DNA from 3 places in the Actinoplanes sp. CA-252034 genome. Region 2 is predicted to be linked to each of the others. Evidence: riboswitches for the same ligand, from Rfam matches in the RefSeq annotation. Region 2 holds a riboswitch; each other region holds the start of a gene.
What was found. Region 2 has a riboswitch for cyclic di-AMP ahead of ACQPZW_RS02035 (coiled-coil domain-containing protein). Riboswitches for the same ligand answer to the same signal wherever they lie in the genome.
Positions count from the first base shown of each region.

Region 1: another riboswitch for cyclic di-AMP. It lies ahead of ACQPZW_RS31345 (C40 family peptidase); the one in region 2 lies ahead of ACQPZW_RS02035 (coiled-coil domain-containing protein).
Region 3: another riboswitch for cyclic di-AMP. It lies ahead of ACQPZW_RS37385 (C40 family peptidase); the one in region 2 lies ahead of ACQPZW_RS02035 (coiled-coil domain-containing protein).

Region 1 is NZ_CP191846.1:6,775,264-6,783,005, forward strand. Features, by position in the region: gene ACQPZW_RS31330 (alpha/beta fold hydrolase) at 1-126, opposite strand, end outside; gene ACQPZW_RS31335 (metal-sensitive transcriptional regulator) at 895-1,194, shown strand; gene ACQPZW_RS31340 (flagellar M-ring protein FliF C-terminal domain-containing protein) at 1,210-2,409, opposite strand; cyclic di-AMP (ydaO/yuaA leader) riboswitch at 2,864-2,990, shown strand; gene ACQPZW_RS31345 (C40 family peptidase) at 2,997-3,569, shown strand; partial or broken gene ACQPZW_RS31350 (heavy metal translocating P-type ATPase) at 3,658-5,919, opposite strand; gene ACQPZW_RS31355 (hypothetical protein) at 5,932-6,897, opposite strand; gene ACQPZW_RS31360 (heavy-metal-associated domain-containing protein) at 6,900-7,106, opposite strand; gene ACQPZW_RS31365 (TetR/AcrR family transcriptional regulator) at 7,582-7,742, opposite strand, start outside.
Region 2 is NZ_CP191846.1:432,677-440,418, forward strand. Features, by position in the region: gene ACQPZW_RS02020 (ATP-binding protein) at 1-63, shown strand, start outside; gene ACQPZW_RS02025 (beta-phosphoglucomutase family hydrolase) at 142-876, shown strand; gene ACQPZW_RS02030 (glycoside hydrolase family 65 protein) at 900-3,263, shown strand; gene ACQPZW_RS02035 (coiled-coil domain-containing protein) at 3,320-4,351, opposite strand; cyclic di-AMP (ydaO/yuaA leader) riboswitch at 4,357-4,488, opposite strand; cyclic di-AMP (ydaO/yuaA leader) riboswitch at 4,696-4,913, shown strand; gene ACQPZW_RS02040 (coiled-coil domain-containing protein) at 4,974-5,945, shown strand; gene ACQPZW_RS02045 (ABC transporter ATP-binding protein) at 5,970-6,740, opposite strand; gene ACQPZW_RS02050 (ABC transporter permease) at 6,733-7,629, opposite strand.
Region 3 is NZ_CP191846.1:8,237,821-8,245,562, reverse strand. Features, by position in the region: gene ACQPZW_RS37420 (ABC transporter permease) at 1-377, opposite strand, end outside; gene ACQPZW_RS37415 (ABC transporter ATP-binding protein) at 377-1,279, opposite strand; gene ACQPZW_RS37410 (sensor histidine kinase) at 1,391-2,587, shown strand; gene ACQPZW_RS37405 (response regulator) at 2,629-3,276, shown strand; gene ACQPZW_RS37400 (DUF1048 domain-containing protein) at 3,222-3,557, opposite strand; gene ACQPZW_RS37395 (DUF1048 domain-containing protein) at 3,559-3,915, opposite strand; gene ACQPZW_RS37390 (PadR family transcriptional regulator) at 3,912-4,238, opposite strand; gene ACQPZW_RS37385 (C40 family peptidase) at 4,336-4,890, opposite strand; cyclic di-AMP (ydaO/yuaA leader) riboswitch at 4,960-5,135, opposite strand; gene ACQPZW_RS37380 (metal-sensitive transcriptional regulator) at 5,463-5,762, opposite strand; gene ACQPZW_RS37375 (FG-GAP-like repeat-containing protein) at 5,875-7,437, opposite strand; gene ACQPZW_RS37370 (Uma2 family endonuclease) at 7,723-7,742, shown strand, end outside.

The DNA of each region.
Region 1 (7,742 bases), 4.5 Mb from region 2:
GTCGAACAACACCGCGGGGATGAAGACGACTGGCCGGCCGGTCCCGTCCCACAGGTCGAAGCACCACCGTCCCCCGGCAGCATCGAACGGGTGGGTGGTGCGCAGCGGCGGCAGGGTCTCGGTCACGGCAGCGCCCCCGCGTCCGGCAGGTGGCGGCCGCCGGTCGAGCGATGCGACTGGGACTGGCGCTGGCGCTGATGGGTGAGCAGGGCAGCGGGGAGGGCGTGAAGGTTCACGAAGGTTCGGCTTTCCGCGCAGGGAACAGGTGGACACCACCGCCGGGCGGGGCGTGACGGCCGGCTTTGCCGGGCCCCGGGCAGGCACGAGCGCACATCCGGCGATGCCGGGATGCGTATGCGTGCGCGGTGTCCTATATGCGGCTTACACCGAGTTGGGTCAGGGTGACGGCGGGTGCCCGGGATGCGATCGGTGGCACCGCCGTGTGGGGTGCGCTGGTGTCGGCGCAGGCGGTCATCGCCGGAAGCGCGACGGCGCCGGCTCGCACGGCGGGTTCGGCGACGGGGGCGCTGACCTCGCAGTGCCCGGCTGTGGTGTCTGCCGTCCGGGCTGCCGTAACGTGCTGCCCACTTGCCGCAACGCCGTGATCCGAAACGCCGTGGTGATGCCCTGCGGTAGCCGAATGCCCCGCATGGTGTGCGCCGGTCGGTCCGTCGGCGCAGTGTGCGCTTTGCACGAGCCCGACACCGGCCAGGGTGATCACGACCAGCAGCCAGCGCAGCAGCCACGGGGCTGCCGGCTGGTGGGATCGGGTCACCGGGCCAGGTTACGACATCGCGGGCTCGGTGACCGCAGGCCACTGCAGCGGGCACGGCGACTGCCGGGACGCGTCCGCAGCCGCACCGGCTGATACCGGTGCCGGGTATCTTGCACGGCATGAGTGAGGCAAAACCGGCCGGTCCGCACGGGTATTCGGCAGAGAAACAGGCGCTGATGGCCCGGCTGAAGCGGGTCGAGGGGCAGATCCGCGGATTGCAGCGGATGGTCGACGAGGACACCTACTGCATCGACATCCTGACCCAGATCTCAGCCGCCAAGAGCGCCCTGCACGCGGTAGCCGTCGGCCTGCTCGAGGATCATCTGAAGCACTGCGTGGTCCACGCCGCGGCGGAGGGCGACGTGGACGCAAAGATCAAGGAGGCGAGCGCGGCGATCGCCCGCCTCGTGAAGTCCTGAGCCGGCCGCCTGTTCTTACCGGCCGGGGTCGATCCATTCTCGCAGCTGCTGCGCGGTCTGCGCCGGGTCGACCGACTCGACCGCCCGTTGCTGTCGTCTGTCCTCGTCGAGTGCAGTAGCGATTGCCGCAGCCGGGACCGGAGTGCGCTGGATGTGCAGTTGGGCACGGAGCAGCTCTCGCCGGTCGGCTGCCGCCGAGGCCGCCGCGGCCCGGCGCCGTTGCTTGCGGAGGGCCAGCAGCGCGGCACAGGTCAACAGGATCAGAACCGCGGCGATGAGTGCCGTCCTTAGCGCGGCAGGGGATGCGGTGCCGGGCTGCGCGACGGCGTTGTCGGTGGGAGTGGCTGTAGCGGTGCGCATGGGCATGGCGGCAACCGTCACCCGGTCGCCGCGGCCGGCATCAACACCGGCGGCTACGGCGATGAGTTCACGGACCTGAGCCAGGTCGAGGTTCGCCGCGGCGGCTTCATCGACGAGGACGGCGACGCTCAGTCTGATGATGTCGCCGGGGGCTTCCCGGCGGGTCTCGTGCAGTTCGTCGAGGGCGTTGACGCGCGACGCGCTGCTGCTGTCGTACCGGGTGCCGCCGTTGTCGCCGATGTAGGAGCGCTCGCTGATCCGTTCGGACAGGGCACCGGCGGACGGATCCTGCTGGTAGGTGGTGCGGGAGGTCGCGACCTGGTCGAGGTCGAGTTCGACGTTGGTGGTGACCGTTGAGCGGCCGGGGCCGAGCACAGTGTCCAGCATGTGCTGCAAAGCGCCGCCCAAGCGGTCCTGGAAGGCCGCGGTGGTGGCATCAGCGGCGAGCACCGCCCGGGTGAAGCCGCCGGTGGCCGGCGAAACGGTGTAGCCACCCGCGGTCGCCTGTCGCTGCGCCATGGTGGCCGCGTATGCGGGCGCGGCGCCGAAACTCGCGCCTCCGGCCAGGGTCAGCGCCACGAGCGCGACGATCAGCCTCCCGGCACGCCCGCCGCGGGGCGACGTGCCCGTGCCCAGGGCAGACGGGACGGAGCGATTTCTCACAGCCTGCCTCTCACAGTTTTTGAACGCCGATCGACCGCCGTGATGGGTGAGACTTCGTGGTCGGGCGATGCGGTTGATGGGGTCTGCCTCATCGCTCGACGGCACGGCTGGTTGAAAGGTCCGGTGGTTGCGGCTCGGTTGCATCGGCGCACCGACCGTCTTGGGTGCGGTCGTCGCCGCAACGGACACCATCGGGCATTCACACCGTGACCCCTGCTTCAGGGATGGCCATCGGTTCGGGCGACGAGCGTCGGACGGTCGGCCACAATGAACCGACCGGCAGTCGCGTCGGACGCGACGAACCGGGGAACACTGCCGGTGCCACCCCCAGCTACCACGTACGAGATCGAGTGTTCCCTTTCACAGATCAAAACCACTCTCGGTTCACCATGCATGAGCAGCCCGTGTCGACAAACCTCGCATCGGTCTTCCAATCGGACACGTCTCGGCACGCCAGTCACTGAGTGTGATTACCTCCGGGAGCTGGGATCGGCGCCGACTGGGCTATCAAGGAGGGGCGGCGAGCACAGGCTCGCCGGTCGTGCCGACCTGGACCACGCCGAGCCCTGCCCCGGTCCGGCGGCACAACCCGCATGACGAGTCATGAGGCATTCGGGGGCAGGGACGGGGGAACCACGAGCGGTCTTCGACCGGCACGCCGCACCGCGGCGACCGGGACATGAGGACCTTGGGGTGAAGCCGCCAGCGTGCGGCCGGGCAACCTTCGCGCCCGAATCCGACAGCTAACCTCGCAGGCGTGCCGGAGGGATTCCTTCACCGTGCGCGTAAGCACCCTGAGCCGGCCCGCCCGTACCCTGGAAGTCGGCGCTCTCGCCCTGTCCGTGGGTCTCGGTCTTCTGACCGGCGGGCTCGGCACACCACAGTCCGCCTCCGCCGCGACGGTCGCCACCACACAGGTGTCCTCGCAGACCAGCGTGGCGTTCAGCCAGACCGGCATCACCGTCAAGGCGGCGGCGTCCCAGGCCGCCAAGTCCAAGGCGGCCGCGAACCGGGTCATGACCGAAGCGGCGAAGCACAAGGGCAAGAAGTACAAGTTCGGCGCGTCCGGCCCCAAGCGGTTCGACTGCTCCGGCTACACGATGTACGTCTACAAGAAGGCCGCGGGCAAGAAGCTGCCGCACAAGGCCCACCTGCAGCAGCGGTACGGTAAGGCCGTCGCGAAGTCCAAGGCCCGCGCGGGTGACCTGATCGTCATCCGTACGGGGACGAAGGGCACGCACGCCGGCATCTACGCCGGTGGCGGCAAGATGTGGGCCGCGCCGCGAACCGGCAAGACGGTCACCAAGCAGAAAATCTGGAGCAAAAACTACGTGGTCCGGCGCCTGGTCTGAGTCGGCTCCCCAACCGACCGCGCACTCCTCCGGGCATAACACAGTGCCGCCTGCACCCGTCCTTGGCGGAGGTGCAGGCGGCACTGTCCTTCGTGATGCTGGTGAAGCGGCGCAGCCGCAGGCTGTTGGCGACGACGAACACCGAGCTGAACGCCATCGCCGCGCCGGCGATCATCGGGTTGAGCAGCCCGGCCGCGGCCAGGGGCAGGGCGGCGACGTTGTAGGCGAAGGCCCAGAACAGGTTGCTCTTGATGATGCGCAGGGTGCGCCGGGACAGGCGGATCGCGTCGGCGGCGGCCATCAGGTCGCCGCGGACCAGGGTCAGGTCGGAGGCCTCGATCGCGGCGTCGGTGCCGGTGCCCATGGCCAGCCCGAGGTCGGCCTGGGCCAGGGCGGCGGCGTCGTTGACGCCGTCACCGACCATCGCCACGACCTTGCCCTGTTCCTGCAGCCGCTTGACGACGTCGACCTTGCCGGCCGGCAGGACTTCGGCGATCACCTCGTCGATGCCGACCTGTCCGGCCACGGCCCGGGCGACGGTCTCGTTGTCGCCGGTGAGCAGCACCGGCGACAGACCCAGCGCCCGCAGCTGGGCGACAGCGGCCCGGCTGGTCGCCTTGACGGTGTCGGCGACGGCCAGCACACCACGGGCCTGACCGTCCCAGCCCGCGACCACGGCGGTCTGCCCCGCCGCGTGAGCGGCATCGACGGCCTGCTCGACGTCGGCGGGCACCATCAGACCGGCCTGGCGCAGCAGTACCGGGCGGCCGACGTGCACGGTGTGGCCGTCGACGGTGCCGGTGACACCGAGGCCTTCGGTGTTGGCGAATCCGGTCACCTGCGGCAGCGGCGCGCTGTCAGCTGCTGCGGCGGCGATTGCCTGGGCGATCGGGTGCTCGGAGGCGGCCTCGACCGCCCCGGCCAGGCGCAGCAGCCGCTCGCGGTCGACGCCGTCGGCGGGAACGACGTCGACCAGGCTCATCCGGCCGGTGGTGACGGTGCCGGTCTTGTCCAGCACGACGGTGTCCACGGTCCGGGTCGACTCGAGGACTTCGGGGCCTTTGATCAGGATGCCGAGCTGCGCGCCGCGCCCGGTGCCGACCAGCAGTGCCGTTGGGGTGGCCAGGCCGAGCGCGCAGGGGCAGGCGATGATCAGTACGGCGACGGCGGCGGTGAACGCGGCTGTCCAGCCGGAGCCGGTGCCCACCCACCAGCCGAGCGTGGCGACGGCGAGGCCGATCACGATCGGCACGAACACGCCGGAGATCCGGTCGGCGAGCCGCTGGACGGCGGCCTTGCCGGTCTGGGCCTGCTCGACCAGTTTCGCCATCTGCGCGAGCTGCGTGTCGGCACCGATCCGGGTAGCACGCACGACCAGCCGGCCGCCGGCGTTGACGGTCGCGCCGACCACCGGATCGCCGGGGCCGACCTCGACCGGTACGGACTCGCCGGTCAGCATGCTCGCGTCCACGGCCGAGGTGCCGTCCTCGATGACACCGTCGGTGGCGATCTTCTCGCCCGGCCGCACCACGAACCGGTCCCCCACCGCCAGGTCGGTGACCGGAATGCGCCGTTCGATGCCGTCGCGTAGCACCGCGACGTCCTTGGCGCCGAGTTCCAGCAGGGCTCGCATGGCGGCGCCGGCACGGCGCTTGGAGCGGGCCTCGAAGTAGCGGCCGGCGAGGATGAAGGTGGTGACGCCGGCGGCGGCTTCCAGGTAGATGGCGCCCGCGCCGTCGGTGGTGCCGATGTCGAGGCTGAACGGGTGCGTCATGCCGGGGACTCCGGCGGTGCCGAAGAACAGCGCCCACAGCGACCAGCCGAACGCCGCGATCGTGCCCATGGAGATGAGCGTGTCCATGGTGGCGGCGCCGTGGCGCAGGTTGGTCCAGGCCGCCTTGTGGAACGGCCACCCGCCCCAGACGACGACCGGCGCGGCCAGGGTCAGCGACAGCCACTGCCAGTAGGTGAACTGCCAGGCCGGCACCATCGCCAGCAGTACCACCGGCACGCTGAACGCGATCGCCGTGAACAGCCGGGTCCGCAACGCGCGCAGTTCGTCGACCGGCTGTGCGTGTTCGGCCGGGTCGTCACCGGGCTGTTGCGGTGGCGGCGGAAGCTTCGCGGTGTAGCCGGTCTTCTCGACGGTGGCGATCAGATCCTCGGCGCTGATACCGTCGGGGTAGGCGACGCTGGCCTTCTCGGTGGCGTAGTTGACGGTCGCGACCACGCCGTCCATGCGGTTGAGTTTCTTCTCGATCCGCGCGGCACAGGAGGCGCAGGTCATGCCGCCGATCGCCAGCTCGATCTGGTTCGGGGCCACGGGCAGCGGCCCGGCGACGGTTGCCATGACGCTCTCCTCCTAGTCGTGGGTGTGGCCGTCGGCGCCGTGCCCGGACGGGCTCGGCGCGGCAGAGGCGGTCGGCGGCGCAGGGCTCGGTACACCGGTGACGGATCCGGCAACGGCGGTGAACTCAGCGGTGCGGACCTTTCCGTCGTGTTGGAAGTCCAGGTACAGCCGGTAGGCGCCGGTGGAGGGCACTTCGGCGTGGAAGCCGACGTCGGGGCCGGCCGTGGTGCGGCCGTCGCCGGGTTCACCGTCGGGGTGCACGTGCAGGTAGGCAAGGTCACCGTCGCGCAGCGCGACCAGGTGGCCGTACGCGCCGAGGTACGGCTGCAGGTCGGTGACCGGCTTGCCGTCCTTGCTGACCGACAGGGTCACCTTGGATGAGGCGCCGGGCGTGAGGTCGCCGGTCAGGATGACCGTGTAGCCGTCGACCGTCGTGGTCCGAGCGGCCGCGGGAAGCGGGGTGGGCCGGTAGTCGCCAGCGGCGGGCACGTCGGCGCCGAGGGTGAGGCCGTCGTGGCCGGAGGGCTTGAAGTCAGCGAAGACCCGGTACTGCCCGGCCGCGGGCACCGCCAGCGGGATGGACCAAATGCCGTCGCTGCCGAGCTCGGGGTGCACGTGCTGGAACCCGGATAGGTCACGGCGGACCACGATCAGGTGCAGGTCCTTGTCGTGGGTGGTCGTGTAGGCGGTGACCGGCCGGTTGTCCGGTCCGGTGATCTGGAACCGGAACGGCTGCGGCGTACCGACCGGCAGGCTGCCGCTGAGTGGGGTGAGCCGGTAGCCGTCCTGGCTGATCTGCAGGCCGGCCGGCAGCACTGCTGTCGGGGTGTTCTGCTCGGGTGGTGTGCTGGCGTGGCCGCCGTGCGCGGCCGGGGTGGCGGGTGTGGCTGCCGGGAAGAGGCTGCCGAGGCCCAGGGCGGCCGTGAACACGGCCGCCAGCCCGATCCCGAAGCCGCCCAGCTTGATGGCGGTGTTCATGACTACCTCGCGAGTTCGTAGCCGGCCTCGTCAACGGCCGCGGCGACCGCGGTCTCGTCGACGGGCTGGTCACTGGTAATGGTGACCGTGCCGGAGGCGAGGTCGACCTGGACGTCGGTGACTCCGGAAACCTTGCCGACTTCGGCGCTGACGGAGTTGACGCAGTGCGAGCAGGTCATGCCGGTCACGGTGTAGGTCTGGGTAGCCATCACGATCTCCTTGCCGTTGGACGTGAGCGGCGGGACGTCGCCGCCCACAAACCAACCATACCCATACCCCCCTAGGGTATCAAGGGGCCTGCCTGGTGATGCGCTGCACGCCTTCCGCGCGATTGCCGTCACGTTCACCGGTTATGGCGATTCCCGCCTGCAGGGTGGCTGACCGGTGCGGTGCGCCGATCCGCTCCATCACTGTTGGCGCGGTGTACGGCCGTGCCCGCGTTGTCAGCCTTCACGGCCGTTGAGCGACAGGTTGTTGTCGCTGAAGCCGGCGGGGTTTCTGTCATTGGTCGGACGCGCTGAGGCACTTGGCGCCGACGGCGGGCGCTAGTGGTAGCGGCTGTCCCAACCGGACGAAGTTGGCACCGTGCGGCTGTAGTTGGCACCGGGCTGGCACCGCCTGGGTGAAGCTGTCGCTTTCTGCGGGACCAGCGCTTGGGTACGTGACCCGACCCTAGGCGCAGATTTACTGAATAGTCACCACTGGAGCCGCCGCGAGTCGCTGGACACTGTCGCGATAGGCCGCTGCGGCCGCGGCCGTGGTCATCCGGCCGGCGGCGACCTCCTGGCCGGCGGCGTGGCCCAGACTGATCGTGGCCGCGGGCAGCCAGCCCTCCGGCTGCCCGG
Region 2 (7,742 bases):
ACGGCGACCGGGCCGATCGGGACGTCGATCGGACTGCGGATCATCTTGGATTCCGCAGCTTGAACCACTTGTAAACCATCGTGGAAATGTGAAGCTGCCCTTCGCCTCTCGCCCGGGATCGGGTCCGGCTACATTGGGCGCGTGCTCGGACTTCCTTCACAGGTGACCGCTTGCCTATTCGATCTTGACGGTGTGCTCACGCAAACCGCGCTGGTGCACAACGCTGCGTGGAAACAGACGTTCGACGTGTTCCTGAAATCGTGGGCCGATCGACATGAGCTACCTTTCGTGCCGTTCGATTCCGCAGCCGACTACCACAAATATGTCGACGGCCGTCAGCGTGCGGACGGGGTCCGTACGTTCCTGGCCTCGCGGGGCATCACGCTGCCCGAGGGTGACCCCGACGACGCCCCCGATCGGGAGACCGTCAACGGCGTCGGCAATCGCAAGAACCTGCTCGTGCTACAGAAGATCAAAGAAGGCGCCGTTCAGGTCTACCCCGGATCGGTGGAGTATCTGAAGGCCGCCAAGGCCGCCGGTCTACGCCGCGCGGTCGTGTCGGCGAGCGCCAACTGCAAGGACGTCCTGGAGGCGGCCGGGATCGCCGACCTCCTGGAGGCCCGCGTGGACGGGGTCGTCGCGCGTGAGCTGGGTCTGCCCGGCAAGCCCGCGCCGGACACCTTCCTCAAAGGCGCCGAGCTGCTCGGCGTCGACCCGGCGAACTGTGCGGTCTACGAGGACGCGCAGGCGGGCGTGGCTGCCGGACGGGCCGGCGGTTTCGGCATCGTGATCGGTGTGGACCGGGTGGACCAGGCTGAGGCGCTGCGGGAACATGGCGCCGACGTCGTGGTGAAAGATCTAAAAGACCTCCTCTGAAATCGGTTACGAGAGGCACGACCGTGATCCGTGAACGGGCTTACCCCGTCGACCCTTGGCACATCCGGGAGACCCGGCTCGATCTGGACCTGCTGGCCCAGTCCGAGTCGGTGTTCGCGCTCTCCAACGGCCACATCGGGATACGCGGAAACCTGGACGAGGGCGAGCCGCACGGCCTGCCGGGCAGCTACCTGAACTCGTTCTACGAGTTGCGGCCGCTGCCGCACGCCGAGGCGGGATACGGCTTCCCCGAGTCCGGCCAGACCATGGTCAACGTCACGAACGCCAAGCTGATGCGCCTGCTCGTCGACGACGAGCCGTTCGACGTGCGCTATGGCGAGCTGCGCTCCCACGAGCGCTGCCTCGACCTGCGGGCCGGCACGCTGGAACGGGTCGTCGAGTGGGTGTCGCCGGCCGGCCAGGGCATCCGGGTGCGGACCGTGCGGCTGGTGTCGTTCACCCAGCGCGCCGTGGTGGCCTTCCTCTACGAGGTGGAGCCGCTGGACGCGTCCACCCGGCTGATCCTCCAGTCCGAGCTGGTGGCCAATGAGCAGTTGCCGCCGATGAGCAAGGACCCGCGGGTCGCGGCGGTGCTGGACCGCCCGCTACAGGCCGAGGAGATGCTGGAGCAGCCCACCGGCGGCATCCTCGTGCACCGCACCAAGGCCAGTGACCTGCGGATGGCCGCGGCCATGGAGCACCTGGTGGAGACGCCGGGCCGGCACGCCATCACCACCGAGGGCCACCCGGACTGGCTGCGCACCACGGTCGCCTGCCGGCTGGAGCCGGGGCAGAAGCTGCGGGTGGTCAAGCTGGCGGCGTACGGCTGGTCCAGCATGCGCTCGCTGCCCGGTCTGCGTGACCAGGTCGGTGCGGCCCTCGCCAGCGCCCGCCTGGACGGCTGGGAGGGCCTGGTCCAGCAGCAGAAGGACTACCTCGACGCGTTCTGGGACCATTCGGACGTCAAGGTCGAGGGCGACTCGGAGGTGCAGCAGGCGGTCCGTTTCGGGCTGTTCCACACGCTGCAGGCCGGCGCGCGGGCCGAGCAGCGCCCGATCGGTTCCAAGGGCCTCACCGGGCCGGGGTACGACGGCCACACCTTCTGGGACGCTGAAACGTTCGTACTGCCCGCTCTGACCTACACCCAGCCCTCCGCGGCGGCCGACGTGCTGCGCTGGCGGCACTCGACCCTGGACCTGGCCCGGGAGCGGGCACAGACGCTCGGCCTGCAGGGCGCCGCGTTCCCGTGGCGGACCATCCGCGGGCAGGAGTGCTCCGGGTACTGGCCGGCCGGCACCGCGGGCTTCCACATCGCCGCCGACATCGCCGACGCCGTCCGCCGTTACGTGCAGGCCACCGGCGACTACGACTTCGAGCGTGAGGTCGGCCTGGAGCTGCTGGTGGAGACGGCACGGCTGTGGCGGTCGCTGGGCCACCACGACCGGCACGGCCGGTTCCACATCGACGGCGTGACCGGGCCCGACGAGTACACCGCCGTGGTCAACGACAACATCTACACCAACCTGATGGCCCAGCAGAACCTGATGACCGCGGTCGAGGCCTGCAAGCGCCACCCGGACCTGGCCCGGCGGTTCGGGGTCGACGACGAGGAGACGGCCTCCTGGCGGGACGCGGCGGCGGCCGTGCACATCCCGTACGACAAGGAGCTCGGTGTCCATCAGCAGTGCGAGGGCTTCACCCGGCTCCAGGAGTGGGACTTCGAGAACACCCCGCCGGAGGGGTACCCGCTACTGCTCAACTACCCGTACTTCGACCTGTACCGCAAGCAGGTGATCAAGCAGGCCGACCTGGTCATGGCGATGTACATCCGGGGCGACGCGTTCACGCCGGAGGAGAAGGCACGCAACTTCGCCTACTACGACGCCCGGACCGTACGGGACTCGTCGCTCTCCGCCTGTGTCCAGGCCGTGATGGCGGCCGAGACCGGGCACCTGGAGCTCGCGCACGACTACCTGGGCGAGGCCGCCCTGATGGACCTGCACGACCTGCACCAGAACGCCCGGGACGGGGTGCACGTGGCATCTCTGGCGGGCACGTGGATGTCGCTGGTCGCCGGGCTCGGTGGTATGCGGGACTTCAACGGTCAGCTGTCGTTCGCCCCGCGCCTGCCCAGCCGGATCAACCACCTGGAGTTCTCGCTGCTCTGGCGTGGTCTGCGACTGCGGGTGAGCGTGACCTCGGACGACGTCACCTACTCGCTGCGCAACGGCGGCGGCCAGGCCCGGCTCACGCTGCTGCACCACGGCAAGGAGTTGGAGGTCACCCAGGTCCGTCCGGTGACGATGCCGATCCCGGCGGCGGTTCCGGCCGGTCCGGCGCCGGCCCAGCCGCACGGCCGGGCACCGGTGCGGCGCTCGCTGCACTGACCTACGGAGAACGGCCCCCGTCCGCGAGGACGGGGGCCGTTTCGTTGCGCCGGGGCTCAGAGCATCGATACGTGCACGTGGTCGGTGTGGTCACTGACCCCGTGGTAGTTGCTCCAGCCGTTCGCCGGGAACCAGATCTTCTTGTTCCAGATGACGTAGTAGATGCCCAGCGCGTCGGCGTTACGCACCAGGAACGCCATCAGGTTGTTGCCGTACCTGAACTCCTTGTCGGTGTCGAACGTCGAGAACCCCGACTTCTGCAGCGACCAGTCGCAGGCGCGGCCCTTGGGGTGCTCGAACGGCCCACCGTCGCGGTGGCATCCGACGAAGTTGCTGAAGCCGGCCTTCTTGGTTTCCTTGTACATGTGCAGCGTGCGCTTGGTGACGCAGCCGTTCGTGGTCGGGTCCTTCTCGGTGCAGCCCTCGGCCGAGAAGCCACCGCTGGAGTTGCGGGGCGCCGGAGCGGCCTCGGGCGAGTCGGCGACCACCAAACCGTTGGTGACACCCTTGCCGCCGACCAGGGCCAGCGCGTCGGTCGCGGCGTCCTTCTGCTTCTTCATCGCGGCGGCGTCCTGCTGCTGCTGCTTCACCTCGGCGTCGAGCCGGGCCTTGCTCTCGGTGATGGTCCGGAGCGCCTCGTTGAGTTCGCGCAGCTTGGCGTCGTGCAGCCGGTTGATCTCCTCGAGGGAGACGGCCTTCTCCAGGAAGTCGCCCGAGGAGTTCGCGTTCAGCAGGTAGCCGATCGAGCTCAGGTTGCCCGTCATGTACTGCTCTTTGGCGATCTTGTCGACCTCGGGGATCAGCACGTCCCGCCGGCCCTCGGCCTGCTTGATCTGGTTGGCGAGCTGAGCCTGGGCCTTCATCGACTTCTCGACCGCCGCCTTGGCGGACACGTAACGACGGTTGGTGTTCTCGATCACATCCGAGAGAATCGCGTTCTTGTCGTTTCCGTCCTGCTCCTGCTCTTGAGCAGTGGACGAGGGGCCGCCGGGCTCGGCCGAGGCCGGAGACGAGGGTGCCGCGAGCATCACGACAGCCACCAGCGGCGCCAGGGCAAGTATCAGCCACCGGCGGGGACTTGCGGTCATCAACATTCCTTCCGTGTCACCGCCGACCGAGTTAGCTGACGGGTTCGGGACGGAAGCAATCCCTACCGCAAACTGCGGATACACCCCAGTGACCTGGTTCCCCGGCTCGCCTTTCGACGATTGGGCGGTGGCCTGCCGGCAACTCGGGGGCGGTGCCGTCCTGGCAGGACCGGCGGCCAGTTTACCCGAGATATCGCCGTGGATCAGACCCTGGGAACGGTCAAAAGTGTCACCTCGCAACGACCTTCCGTAATTGCAGTCACGGCCTGTGTCGACGCAATTGCGGGGCGTGCGATAACTGTCGATCTGTCGATCGAGTGGGTATGGTCGGTGCGGTTCCCGCACGGGAGCCGCCGCCTAATCGCCGTCAATGGCGAGCCGGGGAACCACTGTGCAACCTATTCGCGATGGTGGAGAGCATCGTCGTGGACCTGCCGAAAGCGAAGCTCCAGGTCGGTCGTGAATAGGTCGCATCCCTGGGGTGAATCCGCCACCCAGCGGTAGGGATCTCCTTCGTCCCGAACCCGTCAGCTAACCCGGTCGGCGGCCGACGGAAGGAAATGCCTGTGCAGCAGAACACTGCGCGGCGAATAGCGGCGTTGCTGGCGCTGCTCATCGCCGCGTGCGGACTGGCCGTCGCCCCGACGCCGGCCACCGCGGCCCCCGGCTGCTCGCCGCTCCCGGCGACTCCGGTGACGACGGCGAGGGTGGCTCCGCGTCACTGATCGACAAACTCGAGAAGGCCTCCAAGGGGTTCGTGGAGGCCAAGGCCAAGCTCAAGACGTCCAAGGAGCAGCAGGCCAAGCTGACCGCCGACCTCAAGCGGATGGACGCCGACCTGGGACCCCAGCAGGACCGGCTCGACCTGCTCGCCACCCAGGCGTACACCGCGGGCCGTGGCGGGCCGATGGCGGCGCTGCTCACCTCCGACTCGGCCGAGGGCTTCCTGGGCCGGGCCGAGACGCTGGCGATCGTGGCCGCCGACCAGAACCGGGCGATCCAGGACCTGAAGACCACCCGGGATACTCAGCAGAAGGCCAAGGACGCCCTCGACATCGCCATCAAGGACCAGCAGAAGCAGGTCACCGTCATGGCGAAGCAGAAGCAGCAGGCCGAGGCCGCTCTGAAAGCCGCGAACCAGGGCAACGACGCCGGATCGTCGTCCGACGGCGGCGACAGCGCCGACGCGGCGCCGGGCCCGAGCGGCAGCGGTTGCAACCAGACCGACCCGACCGGGACGGGCGGCTGCGTCACCTCGACGCTGCTGCACGCCTACAAGGAGGCCCGCGCCGACGGGTTCACCCGGTTCACCAAGTGCTGGCGCACGCAGAACAGCGGCGAGCACCCCAAGGGCCGGGCCTGTGACTTCTCCGCCGAGAAGGGCACCTTCGGCGGCGACGCCACCGGGGGCGACAAGACGTACGGCGACAACCTGGCGAACTACTTCATCAACAACGCCGACGATCTGAACGTGCTCTACGTGATCTGGTACCGCCGGATCTGGCTACCGAGCAGTGGCTGGAAGTCGTACAGCGGGGCGGGTGGCGACCCGTCCAGCGACCACACCAACCACGTGCATCTGTCGGTCAACTAGCGCGGCACACGAGGGGTACGGGGCCTACCTGCGGGAGAAGGCCTCGTACTCCTTCATCACCTCGGAGGTCGAGCCGTCCGCCCGGATCTCGCCGGCCTCCAGCCAGATGCAGCGCTCGCAGGTGTCCCGGATCGACTGCTCGCTGTGGCTGACCAGGAACACCGTGCCGGCCTCCTGGCGCAGCTCCCGGACCCGTGCCTCGCTGCGCTTGCGGAATTTCGCGTCACCGGTGGCCAGTGCCTCGTCGATGAGCAGCACGTCGTGCTTCTTCGCGGCGGCGATGGAGAACCGGAGCCGGGCCGACATGCCCGAGGAGTACGTCCGCATCGGCAGGGTCGAGAAGTCGCCCTTGTCGTTGATGCCGGAGAACTCGATGATCTCGTCCCGTTTCGCCTGCACCTCGGCCGGCGACATGCCCATCGCGAGGCAGCCCAGCTCGACGTTGCGGTCGCCGGGCAGCTCGTTCATCAGGGCCGCGTTGACACCGAGCAGCGACGGCTGCCCGGAGGCGTAGATGGCGCCGCTGGAGACGGGCAGCAGCCCGGCCACCGCGCGCAGCAGGGTCGACTTGCCCGAGCCGTTGGTGCCGATCAGGCCGATCGCCTCGCCCTTGTAGGCGATGAAGCTCACACCCTTGACCGCGTGCACCTCACGGACGTTCGCGTTCTTGGAGCGGGTGGTGAGGCGCTTGAAGCTGGCGAGCGGGCTGGAGCTGACCGAACCGGCCTGGTGGATCTTGTAGACGATGTGGGCCTCGTCGGCGATGACGGTGGGGATGCGCTCGTTGTCAGCCACGGCCGTAGCCCTTCTCTCCACGCCAGAAGTACAGGTAACCGAGGATGCCGACGACCAGGCTCCAGATGGTCGCCTCGATCCACAGGACGGTGGGGGTGTTGGCGAGCACCGCCTCCTCGAGCAGCGCGTGCCGCGCCAGCTCGATGAAGACGAGCAGCGGGTTGGCCTCCACGACCTGGAGCTGCCAGCCGCTCAGCACTTCCCCGAACTTGGTGACCGGGTAGAGCACGGCCGAGCCGTACAGCCAGAAGCGCATGACGAACGGGATCAGCTGCCTGACGTCGCGGACCTTGGAGCCGAAGCGGGCCATGAACAGGCCCAGCCCGAGGTTGAAGATCGACTGCAGGAGCAGCAGGGGCGCCAGGAGCAGCCACTGGAAGGTGATCGGCTCGCCGGTGATCAACACGATCCCCATCAGGACGAAGAGCGCCACGATGAAGTTGCGGATCTCGACCAGCGCGGCGGACAGCGGCAGGCTGGCGCGCGGGAAGTGCAGCGCGCGGATCAGGCCGAGGTTGCCGGTGATCGCGTTGGCGCCGGTCTGGACCACCGACTGGGTGAACTGGAAGACGAACACACCGATGCAGAGGTACGCGATGAAGTTCGGCATCTCCTGGTGACCGCCCAGGACCAGACCGAAGATCACGTAGTAGACCGCGGCGTTGATGATCGGTGTGAGCACCTGCCAGACCGCGCCGAGCTTGGTGTTGCCCAGCGAGGACGTGATCTTCGCGCTGGCGTGTGCGCGGATGAAGTGCCGGTACGCCCAGAGGGTCCGCGAGTACTCCGAGAGGCTGGGAAGCCGCCCGGAAGCGCTCAAGCCGTTGCGCCGGGCCAGCTCCTTGAGGGAGAGGCCGGCGTCGGCCGAGGCGACCGCCGTCTCTGTCATGGGGTGGTGCTCCGATCTGGTCGGCCCTTGGGGCGCGGCGGGATCCGATGCCTGGTGCGAGGACACAGCATGCAGCATGACAGGCCCTCCACCGCGTCGATGGAACGGGTTCG
Region 3 (7,742 bases), 3.0 Mb from region 2:
GCGCCACTACCGAGGCCGATCAGCCCGGCGACGGTGGCCTTGGCGGCCATCAGCAGGCGGCGCTGCGGTACGGCCAGCAGCGCCGGCCCGATCGAGCGGGTGGCGTACTCGCTGGTGACGAGCATGGCCCCGATCGCGCCGACGAAGAACATCACGAACGGCATGGTCACGACGGTCGGGTCGGCGGTCTCGTAGTTCGCCCGCTCGGCGGGGGTGGCCGCGTCGTAGGAGCCCACCAGCATGAACAGGATCAGCGCGCCCAGGGCGGTCGCGGCGATCCCGCCGGCGAGGAACATCCACGTCGAACGGAGACTGCGCACCTTCATCCACTCGGCGGCCACCGCGTCACGGAACGTGCGATCCAGCAGGGACTCCATCAGTTGCTCTCCTGGTATTGGGTGGCTGAGCTGGTCATCTGCAGGTAGACGTCCTCGAGCGTGGCGCTGCGCGGCGTCAGCACGTGGATCGGGATCCCCGCCGCCGCGGCCGCGTCACCGATGGCCGGCGCGTCCACGCCGACCGCGACCAGGTCCCCGTCGCCGCCCGCGGTGACCGTGGCGCCGAGCCGGGCCAGAGCGGCGGTGAGCTCGGCGGGACGCGGAGTGCGTACCAGAACGTCCTGCTCGAATCGCTGTCGCATCGACCGCACCGACGTGTCCTCGAGCAGCCGGCCCCTGCCGATGATCAGCACCCGGTCGACGGTGACCGCCATCTCGCTCATCAGATGGCTGGACAGCAGCACCGTGCGGCCCTCCGCGGCCAGCGACCGCAGCGTGGACCGGATCCACCGGATCCCGGCGGCGTCGAGGCCGTTGACCGGCTCGTCGAGCAGCACCACGGCCGGGTCGCCGAGCAGGGCCCCGGCGATGCCGAGCCGCTGGCGCATGCCGAGGGAGAACCCGCCGACCCGCTTGTTCGCCACGCTCCCCAGCCCGACCTGGTCGAGGACCGCGGTCACCCGCGCCTTGCCGATGCCGTTGCTGCGGGCCAGGCAGGCCAGGTGGGTGACGGCGCTGCGGCCGGGGTGGGCGGCGTCGGCGTCGAGGACCGCGCCGACCTCGTGCAGCGGGTGGCGGATCCGGTCGTACCGGCGCCCGTTGATCAGCGCCTCGCCGGACGTGGGCCGGTGCAGGCCGAGCATCATGCGCATCGTGGTGGACTTGCCCGCCCCGTTGGGCCCGAGGAAGCCGGTCACCGCCCCCGGGCGGACCTCGAAGGACAGCCGGTCGACCGCGGTGGTCGGTCCATATCGCTTGGTCAGCTCTCGTAGCTCGATCATGCGTCAAATGGTGTCGGCGGGACGGGGGCCGGCGAGTCTGACCGGAGTCGGAACGCGAGGTATGACCTGGGTCAGACGCGCCCGGCCGGATCACCCGGATAGCGTGGGCGCGTGACAAGGGCCTACGGATTCGGGGTACGGGGCACGCTCGTCGATGCGGCGGTCGCCGTGGTCCTGGCGTACCAGATCGTCGTCGCGACCCTCGACCCGCCGGGCCCCGCTTTCACCGGCCCCGCCGCGCTCGTGTGGCCGGCCGCCGCGGCCGTGGCCGTGCCTCTCGTGGTGCGCCGCCGGTGGCCGTTGCCGGTGTTCGCGGTCGTGGCCGCCGTGGCCGCGCTCGCCACCGCCGCCGGGGTCGTCGGTTTCGGCGTCATCTTCCTGTCCTGGGTGCCGGTCGCGATCGCGCTGTACAGCGCTGCCGCCGCGACCGGCCGGGTGCCCGCGGCGTTCCTGCTGCTCGCCGGCCTGGTCGCGCCCGGTGTCACCATTCCGTGGCTCTATCTGCGCACCGGGGTCACGCCGGCCACCGCGCCGCAGAGCGAGGCGCCACTGTGGTGGCAGGTCGAGACCGGCATCACGGTCGTCGTCATCGCCGCCGCCTGGACGGCCGGCCGGCTGATCCGCTGGCGGCGCGCGCTGCAGGCCGAGGCCGCCCGCCGTCTGGCCCGCGACGCGGTCGCCGATGAGCGGCTGCGTATCGCCCGGGAGCTGCACGACATCGTCGGGCACAGCCTGAGCCTGATCACGGTGAAGGCGACCATCGCCAACCACCTGGCCGAGGAGCGGCCGGCCGAGACGCGGGCCGCGCTGCAGACGATCGAGAAGACCAGCCGGTCGGCGCTCGCCGAGATCCGGCGGCTGCTCGACGTGATGCGCGCCGACGACGACCCGGCCGCCGAGCTCACACCCGCGCCGGGCGCCGCCGACCTGCCCGAGCTCGTCGGGCGGCTGCGCTCCGCCGAGCTGCACATCGACCTGGAGGACGACGGCGCCGGGCGGCTGCCACCCGCGGTCGGGCTGACCGTCTACCGCATCGTCCAGGAGTCGCTGACCAATGTGATCAAGCACGCGGGTGCGAGCCGGTGCCGTGTCACGGTGCGGGCCGCGGGCGGGGAGGTCCACATCGAGGTGACCGACGACGGGCGGGGCCGGCAGCCGTCCCGCCGCCGGCGCGGGGGACAGGGGCTGATCGGCATGCGCGAGCGTGTTTCGATGTACGGCGGCCGGCTGTCCACCGGCGCCCGCCCCGAGGGTGGGTTCCGGGTGGCCGCCGTCATCCCGTACACGCCAGCCGAGGAGACCGCGTGACGCCGGACATCAGGGTGCTGCTCGCCGACGACCATCCGCTGATGCGGGAGAGCTTCCGGGCGCTGCTCGACGCGTCGCCCGGTTTCCTCACGGTCGGTGAGGCCGGCACCGGCGCCGGGGCCGTCCGCCTGGCTCGCGAGCTGCGGCCGGACGTGGTCCTGATGGACGTGCGGATGCCGGAGATGGACGGCATCGAGGCGACCCGGCAGATCTGCGCCGCACCGGAGACCGCCTCGGTCCGGGTGCTCATCCTCACCACGTTCGATCTCGACGAGTACGTGTACGGTGCGCTCCGGGCCGGGGCCAGCGGCTTCCTCGTCAAGGACGCCACCGCGACCGAGCTGCTCAACGGTGTCCGGCTGGTGGCCGCGGGCGAGGCACTGCTCGCGCCGCGGGCCACCCGCAAACTGATCGACGCCTTCAACGGCCGGGACAAACCCGCGTCGGGTACGCTGCGCGGCCTCGACGCCATCACGGACCGCGAGCGTGAGGTGCTGTCCCTGATCGCCGCCGGCCTGTCCAACACCGAGATCGCCGAGCACCTCCATCTCGGTGTCGGCACCGTGAAGACGCACATCGGGCGTCTGCTGCACAAGCTGGCAGCCCGTGATCGCGCCCAGCTGGTGATCACCGCCTACGAGTCGGGTCTGGTGACCGTCCGCGGTGCCGGGGAGACCGAGTCCTGGTAGACGTCGGCGAAGGTGCGGCTGTCCCCGATGAGGTCGTCGCAGAAGGCGGCGACGTCGGCGCCGATGAGCTGCCGGACGCCCTTGCCCGCCGCGGCGCCCTCCTCGAAGAAGTCCACGATCCCGGTCAGCAGGGTCCCGTCGGCGAGGTCGACCGGCCCCACCTTGAACAGGTATTTCTGCATCTCCCGGTAGACGATCCGGTAGTCCGGCGGCAGCGCCTTGACCCGAGCCACGTGCGCCCGCCACTGCTTCTTGCCCTGGATGATGTCGTGGATGCTCATGTCAGGCTCCCAGCCGGTCCAGTTTGCGGGCGACGGTCCGGTTGAGCTGCTCGCGCCACCTGTCGCGATAGCTCCGGGCGCCCTTGCCGCCGGCCAGCGCCGTGCAGAAGCCCGCGATGTCGTCGCCGAGCACCTCGTGGACGCTCTGACCGTCCGCCGAGGACTCCTCGAGCAGGCTCAGGGCGGCGTCGACGATCGGTATCAGGTTGCGGCCGCTGAAGTCGGGATAGGGGGACAGCCCGGCGTTGATCTGTGCCCAGGCCTCGCGATAGTCCTCGGGCAGCGCCTGGGCGCGGGTCTCGAACGCCCGCCACTGCCGGGTGAGGTCGCTGCCGGTGATGGTCTCCCAGAAGTTCATCGTCCGCCCTCCTTGAGCCTGTCGATGCGTGCCGAGACGTACTCCCATTTCGCCCAGAACGTCGCGAGCTCCCCGCGACCGGCGTCGTTGAGGGTGTAGAACTTGCGGGGCGGGCCGACCTCGGACGGGCGTTTCGTCACCTGGACCAGGCCGTTGCGCTCCAGACGCAACAGGATGGTGTAGACGGTTCCGTCGATGACGTCGGTGAAGCCGAGGTCGTTGAGCCGGCGGGTGATCGCGTAGCCGTACGTCTCCTCGCTGTCGATGATCTGCAGCACGCAACCCTCGAGCGTGCCCTTGAGCATCTCCGTCAGGTCCTCCATGGCGGCTCCTCCGCGAATCCCCGGTACCTCGTGACACCGGGTACCGCTATACGGTAACACCGCATAGCGGTACCCGGTAGTACCGAATAGTGGAGCCTCAGGCCAGGCGGCGTACCACGTAGTTCCGGCTCCAGATCTTCTGCCTGGTGACCGTCTTGCCGGTTCGCGGCGCCGACCACATCGTGCCGTCACCGGCGTAGATGCCGGCGTGCGTGCCGCGCGAGCCCTTGCGAATGATGATCAGGTCGCCGGGGCGGGCCGCGGCCCTGCTGACGGCCTTGCCGTACCTCTGCTGCAGATTCGCCTTGTGCGGCAGCTTTCGGCCGGTCGTCTTCCGGTAGACGTACATCGTGAAACCGGAGCAGTCGAACCGGGCCGGGCCGGTGGCGCCGTAGAGGTAGCGCTTGCCCTTGTGCCGGGCCGCCTCGGCCACGACCCGGGCGCCCACCGGCTGTGCCGTGACGGCGGTGATGGCGACGGCCGTGCCGGCCGGCGCCGGATTGCCGACGGCGGCGCCCGGTGAGGCGGTGAAGGTCGGTGAGGCGGTGACGCCCCGTAACGCGGTGACGGTCGGTGAGGCGGTGACGCCCCGTGGGGCGGCGGAGACGGCTTGCGGTGTGCCCAGCCCGCCGGTGACCAGACCGAGGCTCACGGACAGGGCGATGGTACCGGCTCCCAGGAAACGGGTGTGCCGGCTCGAGGAGCGAACGCGCACGGTGAAGGAATCCCTCCGGCACGCCTGCGAGGTTAGCTGTCGGGTTCGGGCGCGAAGGATTGCCCGGCCGCGAGATGCGGCTTCACCCCGAGGTCCCGCGGCCGGGCCACCGCGAACGGTGTGCCGGCCGGGAACCGATGTGTGGTTCCCCCGTCCCTGCCCCCGATTGCCTCATGACTCGTCATGCGGGCTCGTGTCGCCGGACCGGGGCAGGGCTCGGCGTGGTCCGGATCGACACGACCGGCGAGCAGATGCCCGCCGCTCCTCCTTGATAGCCGAGGCGCCGGACACCGCCACCCGCCCGAAATGCTCACGCTGAGTAGTTGAAGCGCCGGCCGATGTCCGGTTGCCGACGAGCCTGCGAGGTTCGTCGGCACGCTGCGTTCACCAGAGGCGGCCCGGGGAGGGGTCCGGCCTGTGAATCGGAACACCGCGAAATCCGCCGAGCCGCCCCGACCGGCCCAGGCCCCGGTCAGCCGGTCCGCCACGCCCGGGCGGCCGACCGGCCGTCAGGACTTGACGAGACGGGCGATCGCCGCGCTGGCCTCTTTGACCTTCGCGTCCACGTCACCCTCGGACGCGGCGTGCACCACACAGTGCCGCAGGTGATCCTCGAGCAGACCGATCGCCACCGCGTGCAGGGCGCTCTTGGCAGCCGAGATCTGGGTCAGGATGTCGATGCAGTACGTGTCCTCGTCGACCATCCGCTGCAGTCCACGGATCTGGCCCTCGACCCGCTTCAGCCGCGCCATCAGCGCCTGTTTGTCCGCCGAATACCCGTGCGGCCCGGCCGGTTTCGCCTCACTCATGCCGTGCAAGATACCCCGTACCCGTATCAGCCGACGGCGTCGCGAACCGGCCGTGGCCGCCGTCCCGTGAAAGGGGACGGCGGCCACGGATCGGTCGCTCGGGTGCGGTCGTTCAGCTGCGCGGAACGACTTCCCAGCCGCCGGCGCCGTCGCCACCACGGTTGAGGTAGACGGCGGCGGGATCCCCGCTCACGTCGTCGAGGAGCACGTAGTCGTCCTTGCGGTCGCCGTCGAAGTCCTGGAAGCGGACCTTGGTGCGGTCCGTGGTCAGACCGGACGCGATCTTGCCGCGGTTCACCCACCCACCCGCGCCGTCGCCACCGCGGTTGAAGTAGACGATCACTCCACCGTTGTCGTCGAAGAGCAGGTAGTCGTCCTTGCGGTCGCCGTCGAAGTCGTGGAACCGGACCTTCGTACGGTCGGTGGAGAGACCGGACGCCACCTTGCCGCGCACCACCCAGCCGCCGGTGCCGTCACCGCCGCGGTTGAGGTAGACCTCGACCGCGCCGTTGTCCTGGACGATCTGGTAGTCGTCCTTGCCGTCGCCGTCGAAGTCGGCGAAGCGGACCTTGGTGCGGTCGCTGGTGACACCCGTCGCCACCTTGCTGCGCAGCAGCCAGCCGCCCGCCTGGTCGCCGCCCCGGTTGAGGTAGACGTCGATCGCGCCGCTGTCCTGGATGACGATGTAGTCGTCCTTGTTGTCGCCGTCGAAGTCGGCGAAGCGGACCTTGGCGCGGTCCGTGACGCCCCTCGCGACCTGACCCAGCGACAGCCAGCCGGCGGAGCCGGCGCCCCGGTTGAGGTACGCGTCGACCGAGCCGCTGTCCTGGATGACCAGGTAGTCGTCCTTGCCGTCGCCGTCGAAGTCCGCCCAGCGGCCGCTACCGGCGTGCACGTCGCCACGGTGCGCGGGCAGGACCACCACCGGCTTCGTCACCGTGCCCACCCAGTCGGCGATGTCGTCGACCCGGGTGCCGGTCGCCCCGGCCGGTGCGTCGCTCGGCGCGCCGAGGCAGCCCTGCTGCCCACCGCCGCTCGTGACGGCGGCGAGCACCGCGCGCCCGGCGGTCTCCCGGAAGATCGGACCGCCCGCGTCACCCTTGCACACCGTGGTGTCCGGCAGGTTGACCAGCTGAACCGAGGCGGTGGCCGGCGCCGACTCGACGGTGAAGTCACCGGCGTGCTGGAGACGGGGCACCCATTCGGTACGGGTACGCCCGTACCCCGCCAGGCGCAGCGCCTCCCCGGCGGCCGGCACGGTGGCGCCGAGCTCGACGACCGTTCCGGTGGTCGACGCCCGGACCAGCCGGACCAGGGCCACGTCCCGGTCGGGGTGCGACACCACCCGAGTGGCGGCCAGCACCTCACCGGTGGTGGCGGACAGGTCCGCACGGCCCACGGTGACCGAGGTCGCCGCCGGGGGCGCGCCGTCGGCGATCGGCACACCGTTCTGAGCGAAACAGGCGGCGGAGGTGACGACCCAGTCCGGGCGGACCAGCGCCCCGCTGCAGGCGCGGGCACCGGCCGCACCCGGAACGCCGATCTCGATCTTGGTGACGAATCCGTAGGCGCTGGCCGTCGTCGCGGTGGCCGCCAGCGCCGGCACCGCGGCCAACGGCGTGACGACTACCGCGGCGCCCACGGTGAGCACCGACAGGGCACGTTTCTTGAGCAAGGCTCTCCTCCATGCGGATGACGCCCAGCCCGGAGAGAAGCGCATTCCAGATCCGAACCGTGAAGCTCCGCGCCGGGCGCACAAATGAAAAAGGGCACACCGAGGGAGGGCACGTGGAAAGGCAAACAGCGAATGAACGCAATCGGTCGCGTCGATCCCCCGTGGACCGAGTAGCGCACACAACATAGATGAGCGCCGACCGGATGTAAACCGGTCATCCCGTGACATCGGTTACGACTGGTGACGCCACCGTGGCCCGGCCCGGGCCACGGTATGTTGAGCCAGATGGCCGATCACGTGCAGGG